DNA from 3 places in the Roseibium sp. RP-7 genome. Region 1 is predicted to be linked to each of the others. Evidence: predicted binding sites of a transcription regulator. Region 1 holds the regulator's gene; each other region holds the start of a gene.
The links. Region 1 encodes PhoB, which activates phosphate uptake and scavenging genes when phosphate is short. Its sites were predicted from a motif close to TGTCATNNANCTGTCAT; they were not measured.
Positions count from the first base shown of each region.

Region 2: a site for PhoB is predicted at 5,884-5,900, ahead of phnC (phosphonate ABC transporter ATP-binding protein). Genes of this name have one in related genera too.
Region 3: a site for PhoB is predicted at 5,680-5,696, ahead of ACVDG9_RS23560 (alkaline phosphatase D family protein). Genes of this name have one in related genera too.

Region 1 covers NZ_JBRKQA010000001.1:1,168,849-1,175,769, reverse strand. The annotation lists gene ACVDG9_RS05360 (GcrA family cell cycle regulator) at 240-776, shown strand; gene phoB (phosphate regulon transcriptional regulator PhoB) at 1,104-1,805, opposite strand; gene phoU (phosphate signaling complex protein PhoU) at 1,886-2,581, opposite strand; gene pstB (phosphate ABC transporter ATP-binding protein PstB) at 2,613-3,374, opposite strand; gene pstA (phosphate ABC transporter permease PstA) at 3,422-4,774, opposite strand; gene pstC (phosphate ABC transporter permease subunit PstC) at 4,774-6,243, opposite strand; gene ACVDG9_RS05330 (substrate-binding domain-containing protein) at 6,309-6,921, opposite strand, start outside.
Region 2 covers NZ_JBRKQA010000001.1:1,916,886-1,923,806, forward strand. The annotation lists gene ACVDG9_RS08700 (SH3 domain-containing protein) at 1-205, shown strand, start outside; gene ACVDG9_RS08705 (Lrp/AsnC family transcriptional regulator) at 212-673, opposite strand; gene ACVDG9_RS08710 (aminotransferase class V-fold PLP-dependent enzyme) at 778-2,244, shown strand; gene ACVDG9_RS08715 (class II glutamine amidotransferase) at 2,261-3,049, shown strand; gene ACVDG9_RS08720 (SpoIIAA family protein) at 3,134-3,505, opposite strand; gene ACVDG9_RS08725 (HD domain-containing protein) at 3,645-4,265, opposite strand; gene ACVDG9_RS08730 (helix-turn-helix transcriptional regulator) at 4,315-4,884, opposite strand; gene ACVDG9_RS08735 (DapH/DapD/GlmU-related protein) at 4,973-5,599, opposite strand; gene phnC (phosphonate ABC transporter ATP-binding protein) at 5,999-6,832, shown strand; gene phnD (phosphonate ABC transporter substrate-binding protein) at 6,891-6,921, shown strand, end outside.
Region 3 covers NZ_JBRKQA010000003.1:169,801-176,721, forward strand. The annotation lists gene ACVDG9_RS23530 (argininosuccinate synthase) at 1-140, shown strand, start outside; gene ACVDG9_RS23535 (hypothetical protein) at 151-834, shown strand; gene ACVDG9_RS23540 (sulfatase-like hydrolase/transferase) at 831-1,811, opposite strand; gene ACVDG9_RS23545 (sulfatase-like hydrolase/transferase) at 2,584-4,011, opposite strand; gene folK (2-amino-4-hydroxy-6-hydroxymethyldihydropteridine diphosphokinase) at 4,122-4,637, opposite strand; gene folP (dihydropteroate synthase) at 4,634-5,470, opposite strand; gene ACVDG9_RS23560 (alkaline phosphatase D family protein) at 5,765-6,921, shown strand, end outside.

The DNA of each region.
Region 1 (6,921 bases):
GGATTTCATAAAATTCTCAATGACCTCGCCATAATTGGGGAAAAGTCGTTTCATCCCCAACTGGTTTGGGTCGAGTGGTTGCCTGACAAATTAACGTTATTGTAACCTCTCAGCAATCAGACACGAGATCTCGTGAGGCAAATCACCAAGAGGCACTAGATCTGCCAGCATTAAGCGTGCTTGCGCATGCTTAACACGGGGTTAATGGCCGCAGGACGGTCAAACTAAAGGGTGCGGCAATGAGTTGGACAAACGAACGAGTTGAGCTTCTCAAAAAGCTTTGGGGCGACGGCTTGAGCGCAAGCCAGATCGCAGGCGAACTGGGTGGTGTTACCCGTAACGCCGTGATCGGCAAGGTGCACCGCCTTGGCCTGTCCGGCCGCGCCAAGTCCACCTCTTCAAGCGCCAAGCCGCGCCGGCCGCGCACCGCAGCTCCTGCAACGGGTGCAGCGCCGAAGAAACCGACGACTTCACATCCGCAGTCGATCGGCGCGACGGCCCTGAAAGCAGACATCTCGCCTGCACCAGTGGTGGCCGCCAAGCCGCGCGTAGAGCCGATTGCAGAGCTCGTTCCGATCTCGCAGCGGGCTACCATCCTGACGCTGACCGAGCGGACCTGCAAATGGCCGATTGGCGACCCGGCGACCGACGACTTCTACTTCTGCGGCCGCCAGTCCGATGCCGGCGTCCCCTACTGCGCTCATCACTGCAAGATCGCGTATCAGCCGGTCGCCGACCGCCGCCGCGATCGCAAGACGATGGCTCAGGCAGGCTGATAGCCTCGCACCTAACCAATTCATGAGAAAGCCCGCCGATTTGGCGGGCTTTTTTTTGTTTGGGCCTTCCATTGACCAGATGCCCGACCCCGAACAGTGACCTCCCACGGCTTGTTCTCGGCACCGCTCCATGCCGTTTCCGTTCCATCAAAACATACCTTGTTTGACCGCTCCGCCACGACAGGGACCGAAGGATCAGCCCCGACACCGACACAACTGATGGGGTGGTCGCAGAAGAGAACCTTGCTCCGCGAAAGGCACATAACCGTTGAGAAACAAAAAGCCCGCTTGAAAGCGGGCTCCTTAATTCCATTCTGCAAGTTGCCCTCAGGCAGTGGCAGAGGTGAACTGGTCATTGAAGGCGTATCCGGCACCACGGACGGTACGGATAGGATCCTTTGCCTTGCCCTTGTTCAGAGCCTTGCGCAAGCGACCGACGTGAACATCGACAGTGCGTTCGTCCACGTAGACATCGTGACCCCAGACCCCATCCAGCAGTTGTTCGCGGGAGAAGACACGGCCAGGCGATGTCATCAGGAATTCCAGCAGGCGGAATTCCGTCGGCCCCAGGTGTATTTCCTTGGTGTTGCGGCGAACGCGGTGCGTTTCGCGATCCAGTTCGATATCGCCGGACCGCAACATGCTGGACACCACTTCCGGGCTTGCCCGGCGCAGGATGGCGCGCACGCGGGCCATCAATTCCGGTACCGAGAAGGGCTTGACCACGTAGTCGTCGGCACCGGTCGACAGGCCGCGGATGCGCTCTGCTTCCTCACCGCGTGCCGTCAGCATGATGACCGGCAGGCGTTCGGTATCCTCGCGCGCCCGCAGGCGGCGGCACAGTTCAATTCCGGACAGGCCCGGCAGCATCCAGTCGAGCAGCAACAGATCCGGCAGGCTTTCCCGCAGGCGGATTTCCGCCTCGTCACCCCGGACACAGGACTCGACCGAGTACCCTTCCGCTTCCAAATTGTATCTCAATAGAAGGCTGAGCGGTTCTTCGTCTTCAACGATGAGCACCTTCGGCATACATCTCGCTCCAATTACCGCAACCGGCGCCGAAGCGCCGGCCGTTAAGATCTTCTGCAAATCCGACGATTATCGGCGGGTCAGACCGCGCCTGTTTCGTCGACCTTTGCCCGGTCTTCCGGCAAACGCTCGCCCGTGACCATGTAGTAGACGTTCTCGGCGATGTTCGTCGCGTGATCGCCGATGCGCTCGATGTTCTTTGCGCAGAACAAGAGATGGACGCACTGGGTAATGACCCGCGGGTCTTCCATCATGTAGGTCAGGAGTTCGCGAAAGATCGACGTGTAGATCGCGTCGACTTCGGCGTCGGCTTCCTGAACCCGGCGGGCGGCTTCCGCATCCTTGCGGGCGTAGGCATCCAGCACCTGCTTGAGCTGCGAAAGAGCGAGTTCCGTCATGTGCTCCACACCGATCGCGAGCTTCTTGGACTGCAAGTCGCTGTCGATGGCGATGACGCGCTTGGCAACGTTCTTGGCAAGATCGCCAACACGCTCCAGGTCATTGGCAATGCGCGTTGCGGCGGTGATTTCACGCAGGTCCTGCCCCATCGGCTGGCGGCGGACGATCAGCTCGATCAGCTTCACTTCAAGTTCGTTGTAAAGGCTGTCCAGACGGACATCGCCCTTGATCGTCGCCTTGGCAAGCTCCAGATCCTGCGACACCAGAGCGGACACCGCATCGGCGAAAGCCTTTTCGGCAATACCACCCATTTCGGCAACCTTGCCGGCCATGGCCGTCAGTTCGTCATCGTAAGCCGAGACTGTATGTTCAGACATCCTGTGTCCCCTTCAGAAACCTAAAAAATGCTTAGCCGAAGCGGCCCGTAATATAGTCCTGCGTACGCTTGTCCTTCGGATTGGTAAAGATGTCCTCCGTCAGACCTTCCTCCACCAAAACACCCAGGTGAAAGAACGCGGTACGCTGAGACACACGGGCAGCCTGCTGCATCGAGTGGGTCACGATCACGATGGTGAAGTTTTCCCGCAGTTCGTCGATCAGCTCTTCCACCTTCGCGGTAGCGATGGGGTCGAGCGCCGAGCACGGTTCGTCCATCAGGATCACTTCCGGGCTGACGGCAATCGCACGGGCAATGCACAGACGCTGTTGCTGACCGCCCGACATGCCGGTGCCCGGCTCGTCCAGACGGTTCTTGACTTCTTCCCAAAGCCCGGCCTTCTGCAGGCTGGAGGCAACGATTTCATCAAGCTCGGACTTGTTGCGGGCCAGACCATGGATCCGCGGACCGTACGCAATGTTGTCGTAGATCGATTTGGGAAACGGGTTCGGCTTCTGGAAAACCATGCCGACCTTGGCGCGCAGCTGTACGGGATCGACCTTGGGATCGTAGATGTCCTCACCGTCGATCTTGATCGACCCTTCCACACGGCAGATGTCGATGGTGTCGTTCATGCGGTTGATCGTCCGCAGGAACGTCGACTTGCCACATCCGGAGGGACCGATGAAGGCAGTCACGGACCGCGGCTGGATCTCGATGTCCACGTCCTTGATGGCGTGGGTATCGCCATAATAGACCTGCACCTTGTTCGCGGAAATTTTGCTGTCGGTCATGGTTTTCGCCTGTTCAAAATTCGGCATCTCGTTCATCGGAGCAATCCTTACCAGCGGCGTTCAAACCTGCGGCGCAGGATGATAGCGATAATGTTCATGGTCATGAGGAAGACCAGCAGCACGATGATCCCGCCCCAAGCGCGTTCATAGAAAGCCGGGTCGGCGCGTTTCGCCCACTCGTAGATCTGGGCCGGCATGGCCGAGTTCGGAGAGAAGAAACCGGCAGCCACACCGTCCGGGAAATTGGAGGCGATGAAACCGACCATCCCGATCAGCAGCAGCGGAGCGGTTTCCCCAAGCGCCTGTGCCAGACCGATGATCGTGCCGGTCAGAATTCCAGGCATTGCCAGCGGCAGGACATGGTGGAAGATCGACTGCATCTTGGAGGCGCCAATACCAAGGGCCGCATCGCGGATGCTCGGCGGAACGGCCTTCAAGGAGGCGCGGGTGGAGATGATGATCGTGGGCAGTGTCATCAGCGTCAGCACCAGACCACCGACCAGTGGTGCGGATTGCGGCAGATGCATGAACTGGATGAACACCGCCAGACCGAGAATACCGAACACGATCGACGGAACGGCGGCCAGGTTGGAGATATTCACCTCGATCAGATCGGTGAACTTGTTCTGCGGAGCGAACTCTTCCAGGTAGATGGAAGCGGCCACGCCGATCGGCAGCGACAGGAACAGCACCACCAGCATCATGAACAGCGACCCGATCATGGACGCCCCGATGCCGGCCTGCTCCGGACGGCTGTCGGAAGCATCGGTTCCGGTGATGAAGGCCCAGTTGAAGCGTTTCTCCAGAATGCCGGCGGACTGCATCTGGTCAGCCAGATCCAGGTGTGCGGCATCCAGGTTCTTGTCTTCGGCAAGATCCTCGCGCTTGACGCGGCCCTTCAGGTAGCCGTCGACACGGGATGAGGCGATCAGCTCGAAGGTTACCGTCGTGCCGATCTTGTCCGGGTTGGCAAGTGCATAGTCACGAACCGTTGCGGCAGCCCCTGAGGAGAACAGCTTCTGCAGGTCCTTTGCCGACATGTCGGTGGTGATGTTGAGACCGGCAAGTTCCTTGGCAAAGGCGTCGTCAATGATGGCCCGATACTTGGAGGTCTTGACCACCGACTTTTCCGCTTCGGCAATCTGCTCCTGATTGAGCGGGACATCCACCTTCAGGAACGTCTGGCTGAAGGCGCCAAGGCCGTTGGACAGGATTGCCCACAACAGCGCGACGAGGAAGAACAGGCCGATGCCGATGGCAATGATGCCGTAGAGCTTGAAGCGCGCTTCAGCGGCGTTGCGCTTTCTGGTCAGCGGATCGAGTTCGAGGATCGACGTGGTCTTGTGCGGGGTCGGAGCACTGGTCTTGCCCGACGGTGGCGTAAGGGTCGTGTCGGTCATTAGTCGTACTGCTCCCGATATTTGCGCACGATGTAGAGCGCGACGATGTTGAGCCCCAGGGTCACGACGAACAGGGTCATGCCGAGTGCGAAGGCGACAAGGGCTTCCGGGGAGGCAAAGTCGGCGTCACCAGTGAGCTGGCTGACGATCTTCGCGGTCACGGTGGTCATCGCTTCGAGCGGGTTCATGCTGAGGCGGGCAGCTGCGCCGGCCCCCAGCACAACGATCATGGTTTCACCGATGGCGCGAGAGGCCGCCAGCAGGATGGCCCCGACGATCCCCGGCAGGGCCGCCGGCAGAATGACCTGCTTCACGGTTTCCGAATGGGTGGCACCAAGTCCGAGCGATCCGTCACGCATGGCCTGCGGCACAGCGTTGATGATGTCGTCGGAAAGCGAGCTGACGAAAGGGATCAGCATGATGCCCATGACAGCGCCCGCGGTGAACACCGAGGAAGCACCGGACATCCAGCTTACGCCAAGCGCACCGCCGGAGCCGAAGACGTTCATCAGAAGCGGGCCGACTGTCAGCAGCGCGAAGAGACCGTAAACGATGGTTGGAATACCGGCCAGGATCTCGAGCAGCGGCTTGGCGACGGCGCGTACGTGCGGCGTTGCATACTCAGACAGGTAGATGGCAGCGAACAGACCGATCGGTACGGCAACGGCAAGTGCGATCAGGGAGATATACATGGTCGCCCAGATCAGCGGCACGATCCCCAGCTCCGATCCACCGCCGAAGCTCGGCGCCCAGGTCAGGCCGAAGAAGAAATCAGCAGCCGGATAGAGCCGGAAGAACTCGACCGTGTTGAAGATCAGCGACAGCACGATGCCGACAGTCGTCAGGATGGCGATCGAGGCTGCTGCAATCAGGATATAGCGGACGGCCGTTTCCACGACGTTGCGGGCACGGAAATCCTTGTTGGTGCGCAAAACACCGACAGCGAAACCGATCAGGCCGACCGCCAGAACGCCGATTGTCCGCAACAGCAGGCCTGTACCCGAGATGCTGCGGTATGTCTGCGCGGCCCGCAATGTTTCGGCGGTCACTTCGGAACCGAGCGCGACACCTATCTCGCCGAGACGGCTGCGCACGTCGGTCAGATCGGTACGGATGGAAGACGCCATGTCGGCAGACATGGCGCCTTGAGAAACGGCAAGGTCGAGACCCTCGGCAACACGTACGACGTCGCTCATGACGAGGTCGAGCGAACTTGCGGCAATGGTCTCTTCGGAAATCTTGGAGGAAACCTGACTGTCAAGAATGATGGGCTGGAAGATCAGCCACGCAATGAGCAGCAGGAGGGCAGGAACCAGTATCGAAACAACGACGTTCCAGCCGTAATAACCAGGCAGGGAATGGAGCTCACGCACATCCCCTCCGGCAGAACTTAAGGCTTTTCCGCGGCCGACTATGTATCCGGCGACAGCCAGAACCAGCAGCGCAATAAGAATATATGGAAGTGACATAGGGCGACCCAACCGGCAAAGAAGAAAGAAAGGGCGGCCGAAGCCGCCCTTCCGGAAAGATGTGCTTAGTTGCCCATCGTTTCTTCGGCTTCGATGGAAGCCTGCGTAGCTGCAAGCTCCGGATCGGAAACCAGGCCATACTGGGCCAGCGGGCCGTCCGGGCCGGCGATTTCGTCAGAAACGAAGAACTGAGCGTATTCTTTCAGGCCCGGGATAACGCCGATGTGTGCCTTCTTGATGTAGAAGAACAGCGGACGGGAAACCGGGTACTCACCCTTGGCGATGGTTTCGGTGGACGGAGCGATACCGGCCATCGTTGCCACTTTGAGTTTGTCGGTGTTGTTCTCGTAGAACGCCAGGCCGAAAACGCCAACGCCGTTCGGGTTGGAGTCGATGCGAGCCAGGGTCTCGGTGTAGTCGCCGTCGATGTCGACCGACTTGCCGTCCGTGCGGACTGCGATGCAGGCGTCTTCAGCGTCGTCTTCGGACATGCCGCCGTCGATCATGGCTTTCAGAGCGCCGGATTCTTCACAGCCAACAGCCAGAACTTTTTCTTCGAACACTTCACGGGTGCCGTGCTTGGTGCCCGGGATGAAAGCAGCGATTTCCGCGTCCGGCAGGGAAGCGTCAACTTCGGACCACTTGGTGTACGGGTTGTCGACGATCTGACCGTCCTTC
Region 2 (6,921 bases), 750 kb from region 1:
GCGACCGGCGACCCGCCCTGCCACACGTCCGGCGGCACGACCCCAGGCGCCTGCACACCTGAGCAGGGACAACCGGGCGAGAACGGCAGGCAACCGTCAGGTCAATCGGCAGCGCAACGTTCAGCGCTCACGTCCGCAGGCACGCCCGCAACGTCATGGCGGCGGTGGCGGTGCGCGCAGGGGAGGTGGCGGACGCCGCCGCTGAGAAAACCTAGATTGGAAGGTCGCGGGCATCCGCGATCGATTCCATGGTCATGTACGACGTGACCGTATCCAGATCGACTTTCTCGATCAGGCGCTGATAGACGCGGTCGAAGGCATTCATGTCTTCGGCCACCACTTTCAGCATGTAGTCGTAGTCTCCGGCAATCCGGTAGAAATCGATCACGTTCGGAATGGCCACCACTTCGCCCCTGAACCTTTCCAGCCACTCCTTGGAATGGTGCCGGGTCCGGATCATCACGAAGACCGTGAGATTCAACCCGAGCTGCGCCGGGTCCAGCCGGATCGTATGTCCTTCAATCAATCCACTGTCGTACAGCGTTTTCAACCGGCGCCAGCAGGCGTTCTGGGAAAGACCGACCTTGTCGGCAAGGTCTCTTTGCGAAAGACGTGCGTCGCGTTGCAGGGCGCGCAGCAGCGAGCGATCAATATGATCGAATTTTTTCTCCATGTTCGATCAATTGACACGATCTGGCGCGTAAAACAATCGAATGAGGTGAAGATATCCCCGTGAAAGGGGTCGTATGATCCGAAAAAGACGTTTCGGAGCACAAGATGACCCAAAAAACAGGCACGGCACTCGATCATTTCATCGAGGAACTGAAATCTCCGGACCTGATTTCCCGCCTTCGCGCAGGATTGATCGGCGAGGGGGCAACCATTTCAGGTCCGTTCGGCGAGCGCGAGCTTATTTATGCCGACTACGTCGCCTCCGGGCGAGCTCTGCGTCAGGTTGAGGATTTCGTTCTGGAAGAAATCCTGCCGGTCTACGCGAACAGCCACACCGAGGCTTCCTACTGCGGAAGCGCAATGACACGAATGCGCGAGGCCGCGCGATCTGAAATCGCCCGAATTTGTGGGGCTGACCAGGGCTACGCGACGGTCTTTTGCGGCTCGGGGGCAACCGCAGGCCTTAACCGGCTTGTACATCTTCTTGGTGTTTCGGCCGCCGCAGAGCGGGGCGAACAGCCACTTGTTGTGATCGGTCCCTATGAACATCACTCAGACATTCTGCCCTGGCGCGAGAGCGGAGCGGAGGTGATCGAGATAGACGAAGCGGAAACTGGTGGTCCTGATCTTGCGGAGCTGGAGGTTGTCTTGCGCAAGGCGGGGGCCGGCCGGCTGATTGTTGGAGCATTCTCGCTGATGTCCAACGTAACCGGCATCGTTACCGACGACGTGGCGGTCACACGCATTCTGAAGCGTTACGGCGCGCTCAGCGTTTGGGATTGCGCGGGTTCCGGCCCTTACCTCCCGGTAGATATGAAAGCCGGCACGGATGCCCAGAAAGATGCGGTTGTTGTCTCGCCGCACAAGTTCATCGGTGGGCCAGCCGCGTCAGGCGTCATGATCGTGCGTAAGGAAGCTGTCAGCAAGGCGACACCGGTCTTTCCGGGCGGAGGAACGGTACGCTTCGTCTCGCCCTGGGCTCACGATTATTCAGACAATCTTTCAGCCCGCGAGGAAGCCGGTACACCGAACGTGATCGGCGATATCCGGGCGGCGCTCGCCTTTCTGGTCAAGGAAGCCATCGGGCAGCGGCTCATGGACGAGCGGAACGCCGCCTGGCGCGCCAAGGCGCTGGCGGTCTGGCGTGACAATCCGGCGATCGAGATCCTCGGAAACGACAAGGCCCGTCACGTGCTACCCGTGTTCTCGTTCCGTGTGAAGGATCTGGAACGCGGAGGCTATGTGCACCAGCAGCTCGTCACCCGCATGCTATCGGACATCTATGGCATCCAGGCCCGTGGCGGCTGCGCCTGTGCCGGGCCCTATGCCCATCGGTTGCTGGATATCGGTCCGGAACAGTCCGAAGCGTTGAGGGCCGGTATTCTTTCCGGTGAAGAACTGAAGAAACCCGGCTGGACACGGCTCAATTTTTCAGTGCTCATGACAGTAGACAAGGCGGACAGGATCATTGCCGCCGTCGAAGATCTGGCGCTGCATCCTTATCCGGCCGCGGATTACTACGCGTGCGATGAAACCACGGCCCGGTTCAAGGCCATGCAAGACGCTGCTTGAAGGACACCAAGTCGACATGTGCCGCTGGGCTGCCTGGAGCGGAGCTCCCAAATACCTGGAAGAAGTCATTTGCGATCCGGCGCATTCGCTGATCGACCAGAGCCGCAATGCGCTGTCCTGCAAGACATCGGTCAATGCCGACGGGTTCGGCGTTGCCTGGTACGGCGACCGGGACACCCCTTGTGTCTACAAGGACGTCCGGCCCGCCTGGTCGGATCCAAACCTGTTGCAGATCTCCAAGCACATCCGGTCTCGCCACTTCCTGGCACATGTGCGCGCCTCAACCGGAACGGCGACCACGCGGGACAACTGCCATCCTTTCACGTTCCAGCGCTGGACCTTCATGCATAACGGTCAGGTCGGCGGCTACGACAAGGTGAAGCGTCGCCTCGACAACATGATCCCGGACGACCTTTACCGCGACCGCATTGGCGGCACCGACAGCGAAAGCCTTTTTCTGGTCGCGCTCGCCTATGGACTCAATCTCCACCCGCGCGCGGCCATGGCGAGAGCTGTGTTCGAAGCGGAAGCCCTGTCCAAATACGCCGGAACGACGCCGCACATGCGTTTTGCTGCAGGCTGGTCGGATGGTGAAACGCTCTATGCCGCCCGCTATGCTTCTGACAATCTGGCGCCGACGCTCTATTACCGGGTGTATGACGACGGTGTGATGGTGGTGTCCGAACCGCTGGATGAAGCCCGCGGATGCTGGATGGAAGTGCCTCAGGGCCAGATGATCGAGGTCAGGGACGGGAAAGTGAACCAGGTTGCCTTCCTGAGTGATGAACAGCTCGCCGACGCCTGAGTTTCCGCACTGACCTGCCAGAACTGAATTGCCAGATGAGGCTGGACGGCAGCCTCAGTGGCAGAAATCGCCAACGGCTTGACCTCAGACTGGCGTTTCGATCCAGTGCCAGGCGATATCGATTTCATCCCGGTCGAAGTGCTTTTCCTGAATGCCGACCATCCGTGCAAACGTGGCGTCGATCGCAACGAGGGCGGCAAGCAGCTTGCTGTCCGTAACGATGGCGATCTTGTTGAGATGCTGCATGTTGGCAAGCACCCACCGGATGTCCGCCTTGGCGGCCTCGAAAGAAACGCCGACATGATCGCCAAGAACCACCAGAACGCTGATCTTGCCCTGATCTTCAATCATCTCCTCGGCCTTGGCGATCAGTTTCTTTTCCTGATCAATATCGATTTTTCCGGAAATCTCGACACCGAGAACGGCACCCTGGCTGCGGGGCAGAATGGTGTACATGCTGGTTCCTCCGGCAGTGACTCGACGGCACAACCAGAAGGGTAAACCCAAACACGAAAAATAAGAACCTGCATGACCTTTTTTGCTGACCACCCGGCAAGGCACCAGGCACCCTTGAGCGGCAAAGTCTCTGGTGCAATCAGGCGATTTCCCGTCCGGCGCCCGTCATAATGGTGCGGGTCAGCTCATCGACTTCGTCCCGCAACTGGCGCGTGAGAGCACTGCAATCGGTGCGATCACGGCCGTAACCGAGGTTGAACTCATAAAATGAAGGCGCTTGCCTTGGCATCAGAACGTGCTGAAGCATGGTCTCCAGCTTGTCGAACGCCTTGGCAAGTCGGGCTTCGACGGTTCGTGCCGCTGCATACTCATCCCAGAGGGAGGTTAGCTCCCCAGCCACGTCACCCGGCAGCGGTTCACACAAGGTCAGGAAGTCCCGCCTTTCGCGTTCCTGCCGGTCGTCACCCGGCGTCTGGAGTGGAGCGGGGACATCTCCGGAGATGGCTTCGCCCAGGTCATGCACAAGCGTCAGCTTCAGGAGTTTGAGCAAGTCGACTTCTTTCAGCTCTGGTTCGAACAACAGAACCATCAAGGCCAGTCGCCAGCTATGTTCGGCAGTGCTCTCCGGCCTGCCGCCGGATGTCGATCCCGAGCGAAGCGTGTCCTTCAGCTGCTCTGCAGCCTGAAGGAAGTCCAGCAGGCCTCTCAGTCTGGTGTGGGAAATTTCAGGAAGATCGAGGGAAGGGGGCGTCTTTGTCATGGTGGCCAGATTATTGCGGGCCACCGCGCCAGACGAGTTACCGCATAATTTATGCGGCATCCTGTTCTTCACGGACCAGCCGCGCAAACCGTCCGTCTGACAGCGGCAGGCGCGAAATCCGGATGATGCTCTCCGGGATGGTCATTTCCGGGAAATCGACGTGTTCCGTTCGGTAGACAATGTCAGGAGCATCCGGCTCGAACCAGCCATAGTCGGTCAGTCTGTGCTCTGTTGCGCGGATGCCTTCGGACGCAAAACGCCACAAGGGCCGGTTCAGAAACTCGTTCACCGGTGCGCGCCATTCGCAGGCACGCGGTACGGATATGGCCAGCAGCCTGTGTGTGAGGTCGCAGACCAGATGCACGGGAACTGCGGACCGGGAGACAAGATCAAGCAGGGCCTTGTCGGCGGCGCTCTCCGGACGTGCCCTCAGCAGACGGGTGATCTTCGTCCTGTTGCTGTCGTCCGGCTGCAACTTGCCACTCTCCCAGCGCGATATCCTCGTCTGCGAGACGCCGAGTTCATACGCCAGAGCTTCCTGCTTGACCCGGTTCAGTACGCGCCAGCGCCGCAGCGACGGTCCAAGACTGCTTTCAAGAACGGCGGTTTCTGTTTGCATGGTGCAAGTGTAACGCGTCCCGGGAATTTTGTGCAGCGGGAAAAGAAGGCACGGCTCACCTGAGCAGGTGTCCGCGCCACCAGCGGGATCAGCGGTACTTCTCGATGAATGCGTCGATCGACAACTTGCGAAAATCTGGCAGCCGCTGCTTCAGCTCTTCATGGGACCAGTCCCACCAGGAGATATCGATCAGCGCCCGTTCCTGCTGTTCGGTGAAACGCCGTTTGATTTCCCTGGCGGCCACACCGCCAACAACGGTGTAGGGGGCGACATCCTTGGAAACGACTGCCCCGGCTGCAACAATAGCTCCGGTGCCGATCGAGACGCCGGCAAGCACCGTGACATTGTGGCCGATCCACACATCATGTCCAATGGTGACCCAGTCGTCCTTGCGCCACTGGAAGAAATCCGCGTCGTCTTCGCCAAGGTCATAGGCAGCAGCGCGGTAGGTGAAGTGGTGCTGGGAGGCGCGCCAGGTTGCGTGGTTTCCCGGATTGATGCGGACGCGACGGGCGATGGAACAGAACTTGCCGATGGTCGACCAGACGACATCGCCTTCCTGCACGATATAGGAATAGTCCCCCATGCTGCTTTCGCGCATTTCCGTGCGTGCGCCAACCTCGGTCCAGATGCCGAGATCACAATTCAGCACCCTGGCCTCCGGATGAATGTTCGGGGCTTCGGTCAGGGAAGGCTTCTGGGTCGGGGCGGACATGGATGCTCCATATAGCGTTGGAAGGAGTGCGGAAACGGTTTGTAGCCGTGTTGCTGGCACCGGTCGTGACGCTTTGATGACACTGGCGTGACTCCCGTTACTTTTTTTGCATGCATCCACAGCGGTGAAAACGGCATTTGGCGGGTAGAAGCCTTGTATTTGAGCACTGATTTCCGAGTAAATTTCAGCCAGGCATGTGTGACGCCAAGGGGGCTCGGAAAGCGCTGAGAGCGCTGCGGAATTCCCGCCGGAGATGGTTGTTCTGCCGATGCTTCAGGCAGGGATGTCATTGATTTGTCATAAAATTTTGGGCTCCCCGACAAAGGAATGTCATTTTTCTGTAATGGTCCGGTGGCTCTTGTCGCGCAGCACGACGAACACAACGGACAGGGCTGGCGCGTGATTCAATTTCAGGAAGTCACCAAGACCTTCGGGTCTCGGACCGCGGTCAACAAAGTAAGTTTTAATATCGAAAAACCGCAGATGGTCGGGATCATCGGTCGCTCCGGTGCCGGCAAGTCAACCTTGCTGCGCATGATCAACCGGCTGACCCCCGCCAGCGCCGGACAGATCCTGTTCGATGGCCGGGACATTCTCAGCCTGAAAGGCGGCATGATGCGCCGCTGGCAGCGCGACTGCGCCATGGTGTTCCAGCAGTTCAACCTGGTGCCGCGCCTGGATGTTGTCACCAACGTCATGTTGGGGCGCCTCAACGGTCACGGCACCTTGAAGAGCCTCTTCAACATCTTCAGCCAGGAAGACGTCAATTCCGCGCTTGGTGCGCTCGACAGACTGGGCATTGCCCAGGAAGCCACCAAGAGGGCCGAGGAGTTGTCCGGTGGTCAGCAGCAGCGTGTTGCGATTGCCCGCGCTCTTATGCAGGACCCGCACATGATCCTGGCGGACGAGCCGATTGCCTCGCTCGATCCGATGAATGCCAAGATCGTCATGGATGCGCTGCGTGAGATTCACGAGCGCGACAACAAGATCGTCATCTGCAACCTGCACACGCTCGACACCGCCCGGACCTATTGCGACCGGGTGATAGGCATGCGCGACGGTTTCCTCGTGTTCGACGGGGCGCCGGAAGCGCTGACCACGGCTGTCGCACGCGAAATCTACGGTGCCGATGAGAGCTTTAACGAGGCGGCGACATCCACCGCCATCGATGCCGGCCAGTCCGGTTCCAGAGAATCCGCCGGTGCGATGACCCCGGCGGCAGCAGCGGTCTGATCCGGCTGCGCACCCGCTTAACGTCATCAAAATTGAGAACTCTCGGGGAGTGTCCCAAATGAAACTCGTTGCTAAAGTTGCTGCGCTTG
Region 3 (6,921 bases), on a different contig from region 1:
CGCCCTATTCGCTCTATTCCGAAGAGCTGGTCACCTTCGAGGACGACCAGGGTGCTTACGACCAGAAGGACGCCGCCGGCTTCATCAAGCTGAACGCCCTGCGCCTGCGCACCCTCGCCAAGCGCGACCGGATCGGCTGAGATCTCTGACATGACAACACCGGCGGCAGCAAAGCTCGAACAGAACCTTGCTGCCGCCGGTTTTTTGTTGCTCGGCGGCTTTGCTCCTGATGGCACCGTTGCCGTTCCAGCTCTTGCCAGCGGCAAGCAGGCCCGAAGCCTTCTCCTGATCGGCAGCACAGGTCCGTCGATCTGGCCGCACCTGACGGCAAGTCCGGAATACAAAAACGGCCACCCGGATCCTCTCGACCGCTACACGCGGCGCAGGCTTTTGGACCTTGCCGAGGCATCCGGCTACGAACCGGTGTTTCCCTTCGAAGGCCCGCCCTATCACCCGTTCCAGCAATGGGCGATGAAGTGCGGCGGCTTCTCCCAAAGCCCCCTCGGCGTCCTCGCCCACCGAACCTTCGGGCCCTGGGCTGGCTTCCGCGCAGCGTTTCTGAGTGCGGACCCCTTTGACGGACCGAAGCCGGTCACGATGGACGGCCCCTGCCCGACCTGCACCGATGCACCTTGCCTCGCGGTTTGCCCGGTCGGTGCCGTTACGGTGCACGAAGGCTACAAGGTCACTGACTGCCGAAACCATCTGGCGACCAGCCGCCACCTGGATTGCTGGTCCGGCTGCCTGGCAAGACGGGCCTGCCCCTTTGGCCAGGAGCACCGACAAAGCCAGGCAACAGCCGGGTTTCACATGGAGAGTTTCCTGGGGCTCTAGTTGCTCAACGATGCCTTGAGTTGAACCGGTCCTGCAGCCGTCAAGGTGCGAGGATCAATCTTTGGCATCAGGTGCAACCAGGCAACCTTTCCAGGCTGGAACTGGTTGCGGCCACTGCGCGAAAACAAGGGCGGATGGTGGTCACCGACAAGTAAAAACTCAGTATTTGTCAAATTTTTCGTCAAAGCAATGTCACGCACCAGATGTGCAACATTCAGCCATTGTTCGCCCATCAAGCACAATTCTCGATCCTCGAATATCCCGCCTGTTTCGCATGATAACCTCGCAGGGGCTTCTCCCGGCTGAACTGGTTTGTGGGAATTGAGCGTCAGCCAGTACACGAACTTCGGTTCGTTCGGCCGATCTATCAGATAGGATTTGACCGATCTGGCAACATCAGGATCACAAAGTCCCCTGAAGGTGCTGCCACACCGGCGGGCCGTGTCGCTGGAATCCAGACCTGCGTTCTGTTCCAGAAAAAATAGATCCTGAAATCCGATCTTCGGAAACCAATCTTTTCGTTCAAAAAACTCGTTCGTGAACGCATGAAACGCTGCAGTCCGATAGCCCGCGTTCAACGCTTGCTGAGGCAAACAGTCCGCGCTGTCCTTATCACGAAAGTCCCTGTAATCGGCCTTGAGATTACAGAGTTCACGCGCTTCACCAGACGTAGTCGAACCGAAAAATTCGGTCGTGCCACGTTCGATCAAATAGCCCTGCTTCACTTCGTCAGCAAGGAGTGGACCCCAGACGGCTTCCTGCTTCTTGCTTGAGGTAAAAGCACCTAGCCCCTCAACCATGACCACGACTACATTTGGCTGAAATGGCGTTTCCATATGTTCCACCAGATCCACCTGTTGGCTGGCCGCATGGTCAATCGGCACATAACTTTCTGAAAAACCGCTCGCGACCTCGACCGATTTCTGCGGCGTCAAATTCACCCACCAGTCAACCGCACAGAAGGTGGTCAAAACCATCGCGAATGGCACAAGTCGGATTTTGTGCCGATGGAGGCTTAGCCGTGTCACGGTCACATAAGTTAACCAAAAGGAGCACAACAGAGCTGATACAACCAGAAAATAGAGTAGAGACTGAAAGACACTAAGGTTTGCCGCGTAGCGGAGTGAGTCCACTATCATCGTGAGTGGCATCTGAAAATAAAAAGAGGTAAAAACAAGAGAATCGATCAAGAATATAAGAAATAAAAGTCCAAAAAACACATGTCGATTTATAACTAACCCTAAGACACAGATCAATCCCAGCACAGATATAAATATCGACCGAACAGGACTAAAGTAAATTGAGCATAATATGTAAAAGGCATTCGGTATCAGGATTGGAAGAGTAGCAAATATTATTGTTTCTTTTGAGAGCCAGTTGTTTTCGCGTAATCGCGCTGTTAGTGTGGAAATTGGTTGCATGATTCCGTCCTTAAAATTAATAGGCGAATTGACAAGCGGAAACTGCAACCTATAAGTTTATATCAAATTAAAATATCGCAAAAAGTGTATACGGGTTGTGCACGAACCTGCAAGGCAGGCGCACAAAGCCAGCCTGCGCATGGGACATGCGTTAACAGGTTGAAATGATGATGCTGTCTGGAATACGACTGCGGCTCGGAAAGGTCAGTGACCGATCAAGGTGACACTCTCCATGCGCCTTGTCGAACTCACGCGCGTGTCGTGGAACGAGAAGCTACACAACCATACATTCAGATTGTTCGGCGCTTTTGGAGGACGATACCAGCCATTAGTTCTGAACGTCAGCAGGTCCTGCAGACAACTTTGCCGCAAGTGTCTGTTGCTCGTCTCTTTTAGGCTTAAGGTGAAGCCAGGCAACTCTTCCTGGAGCAAACTTGTTGCGCGCACTCCGCGAAAAAAGAGGCGGATGGTGATCGCCGACAAGCACAATTTCGGTTTCCGCGAGACTCTCATCAAGCGCGATGGCCTTGACCAGATGTGAGACATTCACCCACTGCTCCGCCATCCGGCAAAGTTCGACATCTCCAAAAACACCGCCGCCATCGTCACAGGAAAATCTAGGCGGCACTTCGCCTGGGTTGACCGGCTTGTGGGAATTCAGCGTAAGCCAATAGGCAAACTTGCGGTCACCGTCAGCTTCCAACAGAAATTTCCCAACGGCTTCGGCAGCGTCTTCATCGCAATATCCCTGGAAAGCAATTCCGCACAGGGGCAGGGTTCGGTCAGCGCCAAACCCAAGTTTGTTTTCCATGAAGAAGAGGTCCTGGAAGCCGATCTTCGGATACCAATCGAGCCGTTCGAAGAAGTTGCCCGTAAAGGCATGAAACGCGGCTGTGCGGTATCCCGCTTTGACGGCTTTCAGCGGAAGACACTCACCACTCTCCCGATCGCGAAAATCCCGATAATCCGCCTTGAGATTGCAAAGCTCGCGAACCTCGCCGGAGGTCGTCGACCCGAAATACACCGCGTCGCCTTGTTCAACGACATAGTGCTCGGCAACATCGCGTTCCAACAGAGGTTGCCAGATCAGGTCTCGCAGTTCCTGAGAAGCAAACGCGCCCAGGCCTTCCACCATCACCACAAGCACATTGCGCTTTTGTGCATCGTCCAGATGATCTTCCAGGCCGCTGTAGAGACTGGCCGCATCGTCGGTTGGCACATAGCTTTCCTCAACGCTCGTGGCTGCCAACGCATATTCCTGAGGCAGGGAATTCGCCCACCAGTCGATACCGGCGTAGATCGCCAGCACCACGAAAAAAGGCGCCAGGTTCACTGTCTGGCGGTTCTGACGGGTGCGAACCACGACTTTGTACGTCAGGGCAAAGGACACCAGCAGAACAATGGCGGCCGCAAGGTAGACTGCAGAATTCATCAGGCTGAGATTGCCAGCGTAACGCAGGGAGTCGACCAGCATTGGCAACGGCATCTGGAAAAAGTTGGAAATCAGGACAAGAACGTCAACGGTCATCACCGCAAGAAGCAGAACAAAGAAGATAGACCGATGCAGGTAGAGCCCCAGCAGACAGATCAAGGACAACAGGAGTACGAAGAACGTCCGGAAAGGGCAGTAGAACAAGCTGAGAAAAATGAAGACGGCATTCGGGATCAGGATAGCCCCAAAGGCAAACGTGAGCGTATCTGCCGACAGGAGATGCCGCTTCTCAAGAGCATTTTTCAGACTTTGAACAACTGACATGAATACGGGACCTGGATATTCTCCAGCCGGATCCTGTCCAAGAATGTTTAAATTAACGTTCCAACCGTCGGTTTCGCCGCCCCGGCGCTATCGCCACTCGGTTCTAAACTTCACCCGTCCAGCTTCACCACGCCATCCTGGTCCGGGCAGGTTTCCAATGCTTCCATCGCGGTGCGGCCGTCGCCCAATGGGGCGTCGGGCCAGATTTCGGCGAGCGGGATCAGAACGAAGGCCCGGTCGCCCATGCGCGGGTGCGGGATTTCGAGGTCGTTTTCGGCAACCTTTTGCAGACCGTAGATCAGAACATCGATGTCCAGCGTTCTCGGTCCCCAGCGCACGTCCCGCACACGTCCGAGTTCGGTCTCGATTTCAAGACAGCGCTTCAGCAGCGCCTGCGGGCTCATGGTGGTATCGATCACCACGCAGCAATTGCGGAAATCGTCCTGCGGCACCGGCCCCCAGGGCGGCGTCCGGTAATCGGAGGACCGGGACACCAGCATGACGCCGGGCGTTTCTTCCAGCCGGCGGATGGCCTCATCCAGATTGGCCTTCGGGTCACCAAGGTTGGATCCGAGCCCAAGCGCACAGCGGGTCGGGGCGTCAGCCATCGCATTTTCGGCATTCATTCGACAGGGTTCCGTTCCAGGCGGGTTGCCTCGATCATACGCACGCAATCGGCATGTGGACTTACGTCATGCGCCCGCACAATCGCGGCCCCTTTCAGCATGGCCGTCATGTGAACGGCAACGGATCCGAACAGCCGGTCTTCCGTTTCCGCTTCCAGCACGGCACCGATCATGCGCTTGCGCGACGCACCCGCCAACAGCGGCAGGCCGTGTTTCTTCAGCGTTTCGAAACGGTTCAGGACGATGAAATTCTGGTTGATGGTCTTGCCGAAGCCAAAGCCCGGATCAAGGATCTGCTTTTCCCTGGCGATCCCTGCCTTTTCCGCCAGGCCCATCGAGATTTCGAAGAACCGGTCGATGTCCGAAAGAATGTCCAGTCCGGCATCGGCGGCAAGACGGTTATGCATCATAACCACATGCACGCCGGCCTCGGCAACAACGTCAGCCATGGCCGGATCCTTTTGCAGACCCCACACATCATTGACGATGACCGCCCCTGCCGCGCAGGCGCGACGCGCGATCTCCGCCTTGTAGGTATCGATCGATACGGGCGTCCCCATGTCGATCACCTGATCGAGGATCGGATCGAGCCGCGACCATTCCAGGTCCAGCGGCACCGGTTCGGAGCCCGGCCGCGTGCTTTCGCCGCCGACATCCAGAATATCGGCCCCTTCCAGAATCATTTCCTGTGCACGCCGCAAGGCGGCATCCGCATTGGCGTGGCGCCCGCCATCGGAAAAGGAATCCGGGGTCACGTTCAGGATCCCCATCACGTGGGGGCGTTGGTGTCCGGCGTCGAAACGCGGCGGCTCGTAGGCTGTCGGGGTCGGCATCATTGCGTCCTTTTGACGGTCAGGCACGTGTTTGGCCCGTCTGACACCGACGGTCAAGCGGCACCAATGCGACTTCGCCCTGCTTGACCCCGCTCCAAGGCTGTGGACGATCACGATTTGGAAGCAATTTGGAGGTTCAATCGTTCCGCGGCGGTTTTCCGGCAATCCGCACACGCCGTCATCAAAAATTCGGGAAACGGTCTTGGAACAGACATCCGTCTGTCACGGAGCTTCAGCACCTGATGTTTTTGCCAAGGGACTCGCCCCTGCGGTCCCCAGCCACGGAGCTTGAAAATGTCTTCAAACGTTTCTCGTCGCAATTTTCTGAAATCATCGGTTGCTACCGGTCTGGTACTGACCTCACCGCTGGCCATGCCGGGCCTGTCGCGCGCCGCCTCGCGCCCGCAGATCACGCACGGCCTTCAATCCGGCGACGTTGATGCCAATTCCGGCATGATCTGGGCCCGCTCGGACCGCCCGGCGCAAATGCTGGTTGAGGTCGACACCACCGGCACGTTCGAAACGCCGCGGCGCCTTGCCCCGATCAATGCGCTTCCGGACACGGATTTTGCCGTCAAGCGACTGCTTGAGAACCTGCCGTCTGATCAGGATGTCTTCTACCGCGTCGCCTTTGCCGACCTGAACGACGTCAATGCCGTATCCGAGCCGATGACCGGCCGCTTCCGCACCGCCCCGGCGTCCCGCCGCAACATTCGTTTCGCCTGGTCGGGCGATACCGCCGGCCAGGGCTGGGGGATCGATACCGACCGTGGCGGCATGAAGACCTACGCCACCATGGCAAAACATCAGCCGGACTTCTTCATCCACTCCGGCGACACGATTTATGCCGATGGCCCGATGAAGGAAACCGTCGAGCTGAAGGACGGCACCGTTTGGAAGAACATCGTCACGGAAGAAAAATCCAAGGTTGCCGAAACGCTGGACGAATACCGCGGCCAGTGGAAATACAACCTCATGGACGAGAACCTCAAGGCGTTCAACGCGGAAGTGCCGACCTTCTTCCAGTGGGACGATCATGAAGTCGTCAACAACTGGTCGTCCTCCAAGGACCTCCTGTCCGATGATCGCTACAGCGAGAAGAACATCCACCTGCTGGCCGCCCGCGCCGGCCGGGCTTTCCACGAGCTGGCTCCCATCCGCTACACCCCGGCCGAGCCGGGTCGCGTCTACCGCAAGATCGCCTATGGTCCGCTGCTGGACGTATTCTTCCTGGACCTGCGCTCCTATCGCGGGCCGAACGGCGCCTCGATGGAAGACACCATGACACCGGCTTCGCGCATCCTCGGCGCCGAGCAGCTTGCCTGGCTGAAGCGTGAACTTCTGAATTCCAACGCCACCTGGAAGGTCATCGCCTGCGACATGCCGATCGGCCTGATCGTCTGGGACAACTGGAAAGACCAGGCCGGCGCCGAAGCGGTTGCCAACGGCGA